Regions from separate parts of the Bacillus hominis genome, predicted to be linked through region 2. Evidence: riboswitches for the same ligand, from Rfam matches in the RefSeq annotation. Region 2 holds a riboswitch; the other holds the start of a gene.
What was found. Region 2 has a riboswitch for preQ1 ahead of QUF93_RS10225 (QueT transporter family protein). Riboswitches for the same ligand answer to the same signal wherever they lie in the genome.

Region 1 (7,481 bases), 240 kb from region 2:
AAATTATCTTCACAATATACACAGTTATTAGCATCTGCAAAAATTGACTTTGCAGGAGAAGAAAGAACGTTATCGCAACTTATTCCATTTATGCAAGGAAAAGAAAGAAATGAACGTAAAGTAGCAAGTGAAGCATACTACGGATTTTTAGCTGAGAACGAGGAAGAACTAGATCGTATTTATGATGAGCTTGTTAAAGTGAGAACAAACATCGCAAAATCTTTAGGTTTCAAAAACTTTGTTGAACTTGGATATGCAAGAATGTATCGTACAGATTATAATGCAGAGATGGTGGCGAATTATCGTCAGCAAGTACTTGATTATATCGTTCCCGTTACAACGGAATTAAGAAAGAGACAACAAGCACGTATCGGTGTAGAGAAGTTAGCATATTACGATGAAAACTTTGAGTTTGCTACAGGTAATCCAACTCCAAAAGGAGATGCGGATTGGATTGTTAATCATGGGAAAACGATGTATAAAGAGTTATCGGCTGAAACAGATGAGTTTTTCAATTTTATGCTAGATAATGATTTATTAGATTTAGTTGCAAAAAAAGGAAAAGCTGGCGGTGGATATTGTACATATATCGAGAATTATAAAGCACCATTTATTTTCTCAAACTTTAATGGAACATCCGGTGACATTGACGTATTAACACATGAAGCGGGTCATGCTTTCCAAGTATATGAAAGTCGTAAATTTGAAATTCCAGAATATAATTGGCCAACATATGAAGCGTGTGAAATCCACTCTATGAGTATGGAATTCTTTACATGGCCATGGATGAAGTCGTTCTTTGAAGAAGATGCAGAAAAGTATTACTTCTCTCACTTAAGTTCAGCACTTCTGTTTTTACCTTATGGTGTATCTGTTGATGAATATCAACATTATGTATATGAAAATCCTGAAGCATCACCCGAAGAGCGTAAGGCAGCATGGCGTAACATAGAGAAGAAGTATTTACCGCATCGTGATTATGAAGATAATGATTATTTAGAGCGTGGTGGTTTCTGGCAACGTCAAGGTCATATTTATAGTTCACCTTTCTATTACATTGATTACACGCTTGCTCAAATTTGTGCACTACAATTTTGGAAACGTGCAAGAGATAATAGACAAGAGGCGTGGGAAGATTATGTGAACCTTTGTCAACAAGGGGGAAGTAAATCGTTCTTGGAATTAGTAGAAGTTGCAAATTTAACATCGCCATTTGCTGAAGGCTGTGTGAAAAGTGTTATTACAGAAATTGAAGCATGGTTACATGCGATTGACGACACAAAATTGTAAAAAACATGCGCTTTTTTTCACATGTTTAACATCGACATAATGGGAAAATGATGCGATAATAAAAGAAAATTCAGAATTATTAAAGGGGTGTTTCGAATGAGGAACACCTCTTTTCAACAACAAAAAGGGGGAAAGAAATATGCTCCAATCTAATATGGATGTGAGTTTAGAAAGTTTGGTGAACTCATTACAGTTTACTCGAAGCACGCTATTATCAGAAATTGAAATGTTAAATGACACAGAAGTGAATGTAAAGCCACGCCGTGATAAATGGAGTATTATTCAAATTTTACATCACTTGCATTTAGTAGAACAATCGGTGACATCTGCCCTTGTATATGCTTTACAAAAAAAAGAAAGAAAACTGACTCCATTTAAAGACCTCCAACTTACGCTTGATCGCACATATAAACGAGAAGCTCCTCAGCAAATGCAACCAACAGAAACTTTAATGAAAAAACAACAAGGAATTCAATTACTAGAACATTCACGACAAGAACTATTCCATGCGCTTCATAGTGTGATAGATGAAAAAGAATTATTTGAAAATGGATTAAAACATCCTATTTTTAATGATTTGAATTTATATCAATGGGTTCAATTTCTTGATTTGCATGAACAAAGACATCTTACGCAGTTAAAAGAGGCGAAACATGCAATACTACAACGGTAAGATGAGAGGGGCGGGGGATCTTCCTGCTTCTTTTTTGTGCGCAGCTCACTTCAAAAGCCGGTGAATGTATGGTAAATAATCAAAAAGGGTAGAAAAAACTATGCATAGTTTCCTGTCTTACTTTGGAATAATACTTGGTGAAAGAGTTAGAAGGAGTTGAACAAAGTATGTCAAAGAAAAAGAGAGAAGAAGAGCGCGCTTGGAAAGCTCGGAAAGAAAACCAAAAGCCACATGGAAAGGTGAAAGCTTTTGCAGAATTAGTTGAAGGAACAGAAAAAACGTGATGAACTTCATCACGTTTTTTGTATGATTGGGAAAGTTAATAAAAATGTTGTACCTGTTCCTTTTTCACTAATAATATCAACCTTTCCATTCATTGCTTGAATAACACTGAAGACGACCATCATCCCGAGTCCGGTCCCTTTTTCTTTCGTCGAGTAGAAAGGTGACCCGAGGCGTTTTACTTGTTCTTGATCCATACCAATACCTGTATCTTTTATATATAATTGTATATGTTTATGGTCTGGAACTAATGTAAGAATAAGGTCACCACCGTTAGGCATAGCCTCAATACAGTTTTTAAAAATATTTAATAAGCATTGGTTCAGCTTTTGCTTTTCACCAGCTATAAAGAAAGATGTACTTTGTTTTATGTAATGTATACGAACATTTGTTAAATTGGCGAGAGGTGTAATTAAAGATAACGCATGAAGTAATTCTTCCTCTACTTGTAATTGTTGTTCTTTTTCAATACTCGGTTTTGCAAAAGTTAAGTAGTCTGTAAGAACATGATTTGCTTGTTCGATACCATTAATGGCTATGTCGATATATAATTTTCGTTCTTTCTCAGAACATGTATCTGACTGTAAAAGTTGTAAAAACCCTTTCGTTGCAGTTAAAGGATTACGAATTTCATGAGAGATAGAAGCTGCCATTTCACCGATTAAATGAAATTTTTCAGCATTTATAAGTTCATTTTGGAGACGAACTTGTGTTTGTAATATGTGTAGCAAATATAAAATAAGAATTGTACCAAGCATCGTACATAGTTCGTACACGATAATATGTGGTATATAATCTGCCGTATTTGTAACCTCTGAAAGGAAAAATGGTATCCAGACAAATCCGAATATGAGACTGTAAAAGATAGCGAGTGCTATTTTTATACGATTAGAACTTCGGTTAAACAGTTTGTATGTTAATAGTAGAACAATGAATAGTAGAACCGAAGCGATAAAGGATGGGAAAACACCTATTCCTCCTAATAAGAAGCGGTATATGTTTAATACAGCTAAGATAGAAGCACCAGCAATTGGCCCCCCTGTTAATGTACCAACAATTAATACGATATGACGCATATCAAATTGAAATCCATAATTTGTTTTTGCTGCGAAAGTGATACATAGTATGGTAGCGAGGCAACATAATATAATAAATATAGCTGAATTTAATTTTGGAGAGCGTTTCCCTTTTTGATTCCAAAATAAATGATATACAAGCATTGTAACAAGGATGGATAATATATTTAAAAAGAGATAAATAATAAAGAGTTTCAGTTGGATGCCTCCTCTCTTCTCACATTAAATTAATCATACTATAAAATGAAAGAAATGAAATGTGAAATAGCGGAAAAAATCAGAAATTTTTTATGGTAGTATACAATATGTTACAATAATCTTTGTTAATGAAAGAAGAAATTCCGTGCACTGCATGGGAGAGGTTCGCGAACTCCCTCTATAAAAAACTATAGAAACAACAATATCCTTAGGTATTGTTTTGTTTTTTTATTGTGACAGTTCAAGAACGTTCTTTCTTCTTATTCGTAGTAGAGAAGGAGAATGAGTGAAATGAAAAAAGAAAAAGCAGTTGTTGTTTTTAGTGGTGGACAAGATAGTACAACATGTTTATTTTGGGCAATACAACAGTTTGCAGAAGTGGAAGCTGTAACGTTTAATTACAATCAACGTCATAAGTTAGAAATTGATTGTGCAGCGGAAATCGCGAAAGAGTTAGGAATTAAACATACGGTACTAGATATGAGCTTATTAAATCAACTTGCTCCAAATGCGTTAACGAGAACGGATATGGAGATTACACATGAAGAAGGTGAATTGCCATCAACATTTGTAGATGGACGGAATTTACTATTTTTATCATTTGCGGCTGTATTAGCAAAACAAGTTGGAGCACGTCATATTGTAACGGGTGTATGCGAAACTGATTTCAGTGGTTATCCAGATTGTCGTGACGTGTTTGTGAAATCATTAAACGTTACATTAAATTTATCTATGGATTATCCGTTTGTTATTCATACACCACTTATGTGGATTGATAAAGCAGAGACATGGAAATTATCTGATGAACTTGGAGCATTTGAGTTTGTTAGAGAAAAAACATTAACATGTTATAACGGAATCATTGGTGATGGTTGCGGTGAATGTCCAGCATGTCAACTTCGTAAAGCAGGATTAGATACGTATCTACAAGAACGCGAAGGAGCGAGCAACTAATGGATAACTTTTTTGGATTTCGCATCGTAGAAAATTTACAAAAAATGGACAAGGATATTCAGCGTGAACAACTCAAATATCATAATAAAAGAGTAATGGTCAGCAAGGAATTTACATTTGATGCAGCGCACCATTTACACTGCTATGAAGGGAAATGTAAAAATTTACATGGACACACATATAAAGTCGTATTTGGAATTAGCGGATATGTAAATGAAATAGGCCTTGCAATTGACTTTGGAGATATAAAAGAGATTTGGAAAAATGAAATAGAAATTTATTTAGATCATCGTTATTTAAACGAAACATTGCCAGAAATGAATACGACTGCTGAAAATATGGTCGTTTGGATTTATGAAAAGATGGCAGAAGCATTAACGAAAGATAATCGTGAGAACGAATACAAGGGAGCTCGCGTTGAATTTGTTCGTCTTTTTGAGACACCGACTAGTTATGCGGAAGTAAGACGGGAGTGGATGCTCGATGAGTAAAATCCCCGTCTTAGAAATATTTGGTCCGACTATTCAAGGAGAAGGAATGGTTGTAGGCCAAAAGACAATGTTTATCCGTACAGCGGGCTGTGATTATAGCTGTGCTTGGTGTGATTCTGCTTTTACATGGGATGGATCGGCCAAAGATCAAATTAAACAAATGACACCGGAAGATATTTGGAATGATCTTGTAGAAATTGGTGGAGAAAACTTTTCTCATGTTACGATTTCAGGTGGAAATCCTGTTTTGCTGAAAAATATGCAATTTCTTCTTTCTATATTAAAGGAGAATGGAATGCGAACAGCGATAGAAACACAAGGAAGTAAATGGCAAGATTGGTTGCTTCAAATTGATGAGGTAACGATTTCTCCAAAACCACCAAGTTCGGCGATGAAAACAGATTTTCAGATGTTAGATTCTGTTATTCATAAACTAGCAGGGAAAGATTTTAGTTTAAAAGTAGTAGTATTCGATGATCAAGATTTTGAATATGCAGTTAAGATGCATGAGCGTTATCCGAATGTACCATTTTTCTTACAAGTAGGGAATGATGATACGAAAACAGTGGATGATGCGGTGCTTATAAAAAACTTATTAGAAAAATATGAATGGCTTATTGAAAAAGCTGTGAATTGTAAAGAAATGAATGATGCGAAAGTATTGCCTCAGCTCCATGCGTTAGTATGGGGAAATAAACGAGGAGTATAACAAGAAGGGATGTTTAAAATGGCAGGAAGATTAGACGAAGATTTAAAAGATGTAACATTACTAGGAAATCAAAATACAAAATATTTATTTGAATATAGCCCGGGAATTTTAGAGGTATTTGATAATAACCATCCAAACCGTGATTACTTTGTAAAATTCAACTGTCCTGAATTTACAAGTTTATGTCCGAAAACAGGACAACCAGATTTTGCAACAATTTATATTAGCTACATTCCAGAACAAAGAATGGTAGAGAGTAAATCTTTAAAGCTATATTTATTTAGCTTCCGAAATCATGGTGACTTCCACGAAGATTGCATGAACGTTATTATGAATGATTTAATTAAATTAATGGATCCACGCTATATTGAGGTATGGGGGAAATTTACACCACGTGGTGGTATTTCAATCGATCCTTACTGTAACTACGGCCGCCCAGGAACTAAGTATGAGCAAATGGCAGATTACCGTATGATGAATCACGATTTATATCCAGAAACGATCGATAATCGTTAATAGAAAGAAGGGATCTGTATGATATACAGATCCCTTCTTTCTATTATATTATGCATGTTGATTAATGACAGTATAGTTTTTATGGCTTACAACTGTAAGAGGTTCCATATCTAGTTCTCTAAAATTCTCCATAATTGTTATATCAACAATAACGGAGTTTTGATTTACCTTTTGAACACGGCCTTGCATTCCACCTTTAAATTCGATGATATCTCCAGTTTCTGCGATCTGCATAAGCAACTCTCCTTGTTCTAGTTTTCCCAAAAAAAGAATAATTTGGGCTTTTTTATTTCCTCTTATTTTGAACTATATTTACTACTTTGTAAATGTTTCCAAAGTAAAAAGTCGAAAAATATTCACTTTTTGTAAGGAAATATGTAAAAAGATATTGTTTAGGAGAGGAAGGATGAAAATGCATACATCTTTATATAGGAGTATAATAAAAAATACAATGACCTACTAAAGTGGGAGAAATTAGGGGCGGTAAAATGATGTTTGAAATTGTGGGGAGCTTTATAGCGATTTTATTATTTTTATTTTCTTATATACAGTTGAAGAAAGTGCGTCATCATGAAACAACTACATATTTTGATGGACTGGATGGTGTGCACACATCAATAACACATCATAGTGGTGGGGATATGTAATGATATATAACTTTCTTTTTATGCATGGTATGATGGCAATAAGAAATAGTACGTAATATAGTTCGTAAGTGATGAATGGGGAGTGGGAAGAATGCGAATTTCTTTTATTCGTCATGGTCGTTTGGACAGTACTATAGAGCCAATGACAATTATTTCATTTCGTGAATGGATGAAGCAATATGATTTAGGGACTACCGTAAAAGAAACTCCTATACCAATTGAAACAATTGAGATGATTGAATCAGCGAAATTGGTCGTAACGAGTGATCAGAGGCGTGCTGCGCAATCAACAGCCGAATTAACTGATTCTTTATCTTTTGTGCAAAATCCTCTTTTTAGGGAAGCTGAAGTTCCAACGAGTTTTTATGCTCCAAAATGGTTGAAATGTAAACCTAATGTATGGATGTTTATTGGACGTACACGATGGATATTTGGTTATAGTAAAGATGTTGAGTCTTATAAGGAAGTACGAGAAAGAGCAAGGCAAGCTGCTAATATGTTGCACCGCTATGCGCTCGTACATGGACGTATTGCCCTTGTAGGTCATAGTTATTTTAATGCGATGATTGGGACTGAACTGAGGGCGATGGGATGGTCTGGTTCGCCTATTTTTCATAGGAAGCCATGGGGATGTACAACGTATAC
Region 2 (7,481 bases):
AAACTGCACAAAAGATGGTAGGTTCTGCAACAATTTCAATGGATCCAGACACATTAGAGCATGCTACTACTGCTGTAGAAGCAGCTCGCTCCCAGCTTGAAATTATGAAATCTGTTGCGACAGATTTAGATGAGCCATTTCTAATGAATGAGGAAAAGAAATTAAGTAAATGTGAGCATCAATTACACGAAGCGAAGCATTAAAAAAACATCCAGAGAAAATTCTCTGGATGTTTTTTCATGACAATTGCTCCCCATACTTTTTCAATTTCTCTCCAACCGTACATTGCCGTATACAAAAAGAATGGGCATAGTATTTACTATGATTTTTCCGATTATGATCCTGTAAGAAACATCCTTCGCAATACGTCTCTAATAAGTCATTTACCTCTGTAATGAGTTGCTTTTTATTCACCTTTGCACCTCTCTATTCGGTTATTTCTTTATGACTGTCAATTGCCGTTCCTTCTAATGCTTGCGTTGCTAATTGATGCGCCTCTTTATTTTGTTTTCTAGATATCGGTTCACAAACAAGCTTTAATTTCATTTTCTTCGCTTTTTGTTCAATTTGATCTAAGTAATGATTTAAATGTTCATCATAGCAAGGCCATTCACCAGCTAATTGCTGCAGTACAACTTGAGAATCACCCCGAAGTGTAACTGCTTCATATTTAATTCCTAATTCCTCGAGTGTATTCATCCCGTATAATAATGCTGCATACTCCGCTTCGTTATTATCATATATGCCTTCTATGTATGCATTGCGACGAATTCGATAATTTGTATTTCCTTTTTTATAGTATACACATATGCCAACCCCAGCTTCTTTCGTCTGCACATCATAACCACCATCAAAATAAACTTGAATTTCTTGAGGATCTTCCTCCACTTGCTTACTTAGTTTTTTCATTTCTTTTAATGACCATTCTGCATCCATTTCATCGTAAAATAAAAGTTCTTTCACCCTACCTGTTTTCTCAAAATCCTCCGCAAATTGAAGCACTTCTTCTATGTTCATATAATCTGTTGTTAATTCAGTTTGTAAACCACGCTTCGTTTTATACAACCAATGTATTTTATATTTCATACTAGATTCCCCTTATAATAAGACTTCTTAATATTTATTTTATTATATTTTATCAAGAGTCACAGTATTATATTCAATATAATCACATACAAAAAGAGCCATCCTATATAAGGAACAGCTCTTTCATCTATTACATAAATCTTTCAAATTGCACTCGCTTATTAATCCAGTACATTACAGGCATACCAATCGCCATCACAACAAATTCACCAACTGCACAAGTTAGCCATGTCAATAAAAATGGCAGATCAAACGCAAGATGAAGTTCAATTGCTATCATAAACATTGTAATTGTAAAAATAACTGTATTAAAAATCATACGAGCCCAAACACCTTTAATAAAGCGCATAGAAATAATAGTTGCAAGTAGTGCAAGAATTGATTGCCCTACTCCAAATACTAAATCATAAGCGATCATAGGTGAGAAAAAGAGATTCGTTAAAAATACACCTAATACAATCCCGTAAATTGCTTTCTTATTGAATACAACGAGATGATTAAACATCTCTGAAATACGAAACTGTACATTCGTAAAGCCAAATGGCTGAATAAGCATAGAAACAGCAATATATAATGCCGCTAAAATACCATTACCGACTAATGTTCTTATATTCATGACAAAATCTCCTTAGTTTTTTTACGTGGGATGGTTTCGAACCACGTCATTCGCTTTTTAAGCAACAAGATTATATTTTACGCAATAGGCACTCTTTCGTCAATAGATTCCTATCATGAACTACCTTTTTTCTTTTAGACAACGTATAATGAAACATATGAAATATTTAGGAGGTTTCACTTCATGACCGCAACAATTCAAAACGAAAAAGTGATCGTTTCCATTTCTGACAAAGGTGCAGAACTGCAAAGCGTTCGCTTAAAAGAAGACAACACAGAATATTTATGGCAAGGTGATTCTACTTATTGGGGACGTCGTGCACCAATCTTGTTTCCAATCGTCGGTCGATTAGTAGAAAATACATACTACGTAGACGGTAAACCTTATTCATTAACACAGCATGGTTTTGCCCGTGACCTTTCGTTCTCTGTTAAAGAACAAAGTGAAACAAACATCACTTATATCGTTACGAGTAATGAAGAGACACTACAAAAGTATCCATACGAATTTAAATTACTTGTTTCTTATGAGTTAGAAGAACAAAATATACATGTTACATATGAAGTAAATAATCCTTCTTCAAAAGAGATGTTCTTCTCAATTGGAGCACACCCTGGATTCAATTTCCCATTAGTAGACGGCGAATCATTTACAGATTATCATCTATCATTTAATGGTTCAGAACGCTTAGAAACAAGTGTACTAGAAGGACCTTATCTTTCAAGTAACAAGCAACTAATCGCTGAAAATACAAAAGAGTTACCACTTACATACGATTTATTCAAAAATGACGCACTTATTTTTGAAAATATGAATACGAATGAAATTTCGATTCGCTCACATAAACATAATAAATTTGTAAAAGTAGAATTTGATGGGTTCCCATTTGTCGGCGTATGGACACCAGGAGATAACGCACCTTTCTTATGTATTGAACCTTGGTATGGAATCGCTGATGAAGTAAAACCAGCAAAAGATTTCAAAGAAAAAAAAGGAATTCAGTCTTTACAAGCGAATGAAACATTTACATGTCGTTATAGCATTACAATTGGATAAAGTGAAACTTTAATCAGTGGGGGGTGTTCATCCCCACTGATTATTAGCCCACACCAATCGGGCATTTACGGGCAGCCCGACACCCACCTAACTTCATTGTTTCAGCCGAGTTTTGAGGTGGGTGTCTTACTACCCGTTAACGCGGGATAATCTTATAATTTGGAGGTTTCGCATTTTGATTGAAGTATATATTGATGGTGCAACAAAAGGAAATCCTGGCCCTTCTGGTGCCGGGGTTTTTATTAAAGGGGTACAGCCACCTGTACAATTGTCATTACCACTTGGGACAATGTCAAACCATGAAGCAGAATACCACGCTTTACTTGCAGCATTAAAGTATTGCGCAGCGCATAATTATAGCAGTGTATCTTTTCGTACAGATTCCCAACTTGTTGAGCGGGCTGTTGAAAAAGAATACGCAAAAAATAAAATGTTTGCACCGCTTCTAGAAGAAGCACTGCAGTACATAAAAAATTTCGATCTCTTTTTTATTAAGTGGATTCCAAGTAGTCAAAATAAAGTCGCTGATGAATTGGCTAGAAAAGCCATTTCACAAAATTAACGGGGGTATGAGTGTGAAAAAAGGGTGGATTGCTCCTCTCGCATTATTATTTGTCTCTTTTATTTGGGGAGCTACGTTTGTTGTCGTTCAAAATGCTATGTCTTTCGTTGGTCCATTTACTTTTAATGCTATTCGCTTTTTATTTGCTGGAATTATTTTATTATTCGTTCAAATGATTTTCTCTCAAAAAACTTCAAAACAAGACATAAAACATAGTAGTCTTGCTGGGCTAATTGTTGGGTTTTTCTTATGTGTTGGGTATTTATTACAGACATTCGGTTTACTCTATACAACCTCTTCAAAAGCTGGTTTCTTAACAGGACTTAGTATCATTATGGTCCCAATCTTGTCTTTTATCTTTTTAAAACAGCGAGCTACAGTTTTCATCGCACTTGGTATTGCTGTGGCAACAGCAGGTTTATACTTATTAACCGCTGGTGATTCTTTTCAATTAAACATTGGAGATATACTCGTTCTCGGTTGCGCTGTCGCTTTCGCTGCCCATATTCTTGTTAACGGTTTCTTTTCTAAAAAAATATCACCTTTATTACTAAGCACTTCTCAAGTATTAGCTGTCGGTATATTTTCTTCTATTTGTGCTTTTTTATTTGAAGATTGGGAAAAATTATTTTCAGTATCACTATGGACAAACCATTCCTTTTTATTCGCTCTATTTCTAACTTCCCTGTTTGCGACAGCAATTGCCTTTTTCATTCAAACATCTGCACAAAAACACACTTCTCCAACGAGAGTAGCCATTATTTTCGCAATGGAGCCTGTTTTTGCAGCATTAACAGGCGTTCTAGTAGCAAATGAACAGCTTTCTATTTCTGCTATCGTTGGGTGTCTTTGTATTTTCTTAGGAATGATTTTTGTTGAATTACCTTCCAAACCAAAAAAAGAAGCGCAGGCTGCGTGAAGTTACGCTTGTAACTTCCGCATAAAAGCCTTAGCGCTTTTTTTATCTGTAATCTCTTCTTCTTTCAATCGTTCTAATAATGCAACAAAATAACTACCATCAAACTGCAATTGATGTTTAATTGTCGCTTCTATTGCTGCGTTCACAATTCCATCAGATGAACCTGTATATCCTTGTCCGAACATAATAAATCCTTGTGCTTCCTCTGATAATTTAAATCCTTTCGTATGTAAGAATGAAAGATAATCTTCTACTGTTTGCATGTTATTCCCACCTACTCAAAAATTCTCCATCTCCTATCATACATGCTTTTACACGCTATGAGAATGAAATTTCTTTGACAACTTTGTAAATCAATCGTCTATTTCGCTTGTAATGGAGGATTTCCTTACAATATGAAAGAATATGTAAAGTGGAATTTATTTCATATAAAAGGGGATACAAAATGAAACAAGCACTATTAATTATTGATGCGCAACAAGAATTAATTGATGGAAACGAAGAAGAAAATGAAGTGTTCCGTAAAACCGAGTTATTAGCTACACTAAATACAGCTGTACAGAAAGCAATTGATTCAAATGCCCTTATTGTTTTCGTAAGAGATACTGATGTTGCTTCTGGTAGCGGCGTGGGCTTTGAAGTACATAATCAAATTCAAGTACCTCAGTCTGCAATCCTTATTAATAAAGCAGCAACAAATTCATTCTACGGCACTTCTTTACTTGAACTTTTAAAAGAAGAGAAGATTAATCATCTCGTTATAGGTGGATGTAAAACAGAACATTGCATCGACACCGCCGTTAGAACAGCCACTGTACAAGGCTTTGATGTTACATTAATTAAAAACGGTCATTCAACAACTGATTCTAACGTATTGTCTGCAGAGCAAATTATCTCTCACCATAATAAGATTTTACACGGTCATTATAACGTTGATCATTTTTCTATGGTGAGAAATATCGAGGAAGACCTCTTTCAACCAACTCATGACCAATATCGTGATTAAATTAACTATAAAAAAGAATCCTTTTCACGAAAGGATTCTTTTTTATCCAAAAATTTGTGCTGCAATGCCATATAGCTTATCATTCCTTTTTAATAATTGATCGCGATTTTTTATCATTATTGGTGGTGTATTAACCTTTTGAAAACCAATAATCTCTAATTCTTTCATGAAATCTTTCTTTCCTTCTGGCACATCCATTCTTAATTTACCATTATGCTCTCTTGCTAAATAATGAACAATCTCTATTGCCATCGTATCATTTTTAGCAACAACTGGCCCTATTATTTTATTTTCTGGCGTTTGTATACTCATACCATACCCTAGTACATTTTGTTCTTTATCCTTCACAACGATACACCGCTCACTTTGCATAATTCTTTCCTTTAAAAACTCTCTTCTATTTGTTCCAAACGCATATTCATCTATTTTTATTATCCCTTCTAAATCACACTCTTCATAATTCATCATATACTCTTCATTTCCTGCACTCGTATAATTCACATTGTAAGAGTTACATATGTATTTAGAAATATAACTAACAGCCCTGAACCCTAGCTTTTCGTATAAAGGCTTCCCCTCATCCGTAGCAATAAGCATAATTGGATTTTGAGTTGATACGCTTTTAACGCATGAATCCGTTATCGCCTTTCCAATCCCTCTTCCTTTATAATCTGGATGTACAATTACCATTCCGATAGACGCTAATGTCTCCCCGTATAATATAATTGCCGCGCTAGCAATAAGCTCCTTTCTCTCATTCCACACACCGTATACAATACCTGAATTAAAAATCGTTTCGATTTCTTCTTTGTTATAATCCCATCCAATATAAGAAGATAATGCAACAATATCATCTATTGTTTCTTTACTAAGACGCTCCACTCTATTTTCCAATACAATCATTCCCCCTATTTAGACGTTTGAATCATTCTTTACGAATCAACTTGTACATGTTTCCCTTCATCATTCGTACACATATCCTATTTTGACCAAGACTATATTGTAAATGAGGTGACAACATGCCCATTACGAATCGATTTTCTACCACCACTAACGGAGCACTCGCTATTACAGGAAACACACTCGGCTTAAGTAAAATTAGTAATCAAAACCGTGCTGGTACAATCGGGGCAATTGGTGCATTCATAACTACGAATACTGCTTTACAAGTAACTACTTTTCCTGCTGGTACAACATTAAACTACACACAAAATAGTTCTACCGCTATTTTGAATATCCCTGCTGGTAGTACTATTCTTTACGCAGAACTTGTTTGGGGTGGAAACTATTTATCTCGTGATCAAAACATTACAAGTGTATTAGGAAACCCCGTTTCTTTCACAACGCCTGTTTCAACATACTCGATTACTCCTTCAGCTGTTACAGCTTCCAATCAAACTTTTGTTTCTGGATCTGTCACATTCGGCTTTTATACACGCTCAGCAGATGTAACATCACTCGTTCAAGCTGCTGGATCTGGCTCTTATACAACCGGTTCTGTCCCTGGACTTGTAGATCCATTAGATGCATCTAATGGAACAATTAATTCGGCTGGATGGACCCTTATTGTCGCTTACCAAAACGGAACATTACCTGCAAGAAACTTAACAATTTATGTAGCTGGTAACCGTGTTTCTGCAGAAACTGGTAGTGCCGATGTATCTGTCTCAGGGTTTTTAACACCTGCCGGGGGGCCTGTAAGCGGGCGATTATTTTTAAGTTCTACTGAAGGAGATGCTGATTTAACTGGGGATCAAGCTTTATTTGGACCAAATTTCAGTTCATTAAATGCTTTATCTGGGCCAAACAATGCTGTAAATAATTTCTTTGGTTCTCAAATTAATAATGCTGCAGGAAACTTAGATACAACTGGGACATTTGGAACGCGAAACCAAAGTGCTTCTTCAAGCACAAACATCTCTGCTGGTAGGCAAGGCTGGGACATTACTTCCATTGATATTTCTCCTTATTTAACAAACTCCCAAATTTCCGCTGCAATCCGTTTAACAACTAACGGAGATGCATATATGTTAAATACAGTCGGTTTACAAATTAATATAAATTCACCTAATATACAAGCAACGAAAAGCGTGAATAAAAGTGTTGCTGCAATTGGAGATGTTCTCACTTATACAGTTACTGTTCCTAACACCGGCCTTCTTCCTGCAAATAACGTTACTTTTACAGACATTCTTCCTAATGGCACTTCCTTTATACCTGGCAGCGTAACGATAGA

Region 1: it holds a riboswitch for preQ1, as region 2 does, so the genes downstream of both, queC (7-cyano-7-deazaguanine synthase QueC) here and QUF93_RS10225 (QueT transporter family protein) in region 2, are expected to answer to the same signal.

What each region holds. Positions count from the first base shown of each region.
Region 1 covers NZ_JAUCFS010000005.1:1,285,498-1,292,978, forward strand. Annotated here, with positions in the region: gene QUF93_RS08875 (M3 family oligoendopeptidase) at 1-1,290, shown strand, start outside; gene QUF93_RS08880 (DinB family protein) at 1,430-1,963, shown strand; gene QUF93_RS08885 (DUF6254 family protein) at 2,131-2,247, shown strand; gene QUF93_RS08890 (ATP-binding protein) at 2,257-3,465, opposite strand; PreQ1 riboswitch class I at 3,674-3,717, shown strand; gene queC (7-cyano-7-deazaguanine synthase QueC) at 3,811-4,473, shown strand; gene queD (6-carboxytetrahydropterin synthase QueD) at 4,473-4,964, shown strand; gene queE (7-carboxy-7-deazaguanine synthase QueE) at 4,957-5,673, shown strand; gene queF (preQ(1) synthase) at 5,692-6,189, shown strand; gene QUF93_RS08915 (YkvS family protein) at 6,238-6,423, opposite strand; gene QUF93_RS08920 (hypothetical protein) at 6,681-6,836, shown strand; gene QUF93_RS08925 (histidine phosphatase family protein) at 6,928-7,481, shown strand, end outside.
Region 2 covers NZ_JAUCFS010000005.1:1,529,659-1,537,139, reverse strand. Annotated here, with positions in the region: gene QUF93_RS10240 (DUF2564 family protein) at 1-203, shown strand, start outside; gene QUF93_RS10235 (zinc-finger domain-containing protein) at 238-414, opposite strand; gene QUF93_RS10230 (ribonuclease H family protein) at 427-1,086, opposite strand; gene QUF93_RS10225 (QueT transporter family protein) at 1,217-1,702, opposite strand; PreQ1 riboswitch class I at 1,709-1,753, opposite strand; gene QUF93_RS10220 (aldose 1-epimerase family protein) at 1,886-2,758, shown strand; gene QUF93_RS10215 (reverse transcriptase-like protein) at 2,934-3,320, shown strand; gene QUF93_RS10210 (DMT family transporter) at 3,334-4,239, shown strand; gene QUF93_RS10205 (DUF6123 family protein) at 4,242-4,502, opposite strand; gene QUF93_RS10200 (cysteine hydrolase family protein) at 4,685-5,245, shown strand; gene QUF93_RS10195 (GNAT family N-acetyltransferase) at 5,288-6,148, opposite strand; partial or broken gene QUF93_RS10190 (DUF7507 domain-containing protein) at 6,265-7,481, shown strand, end outside.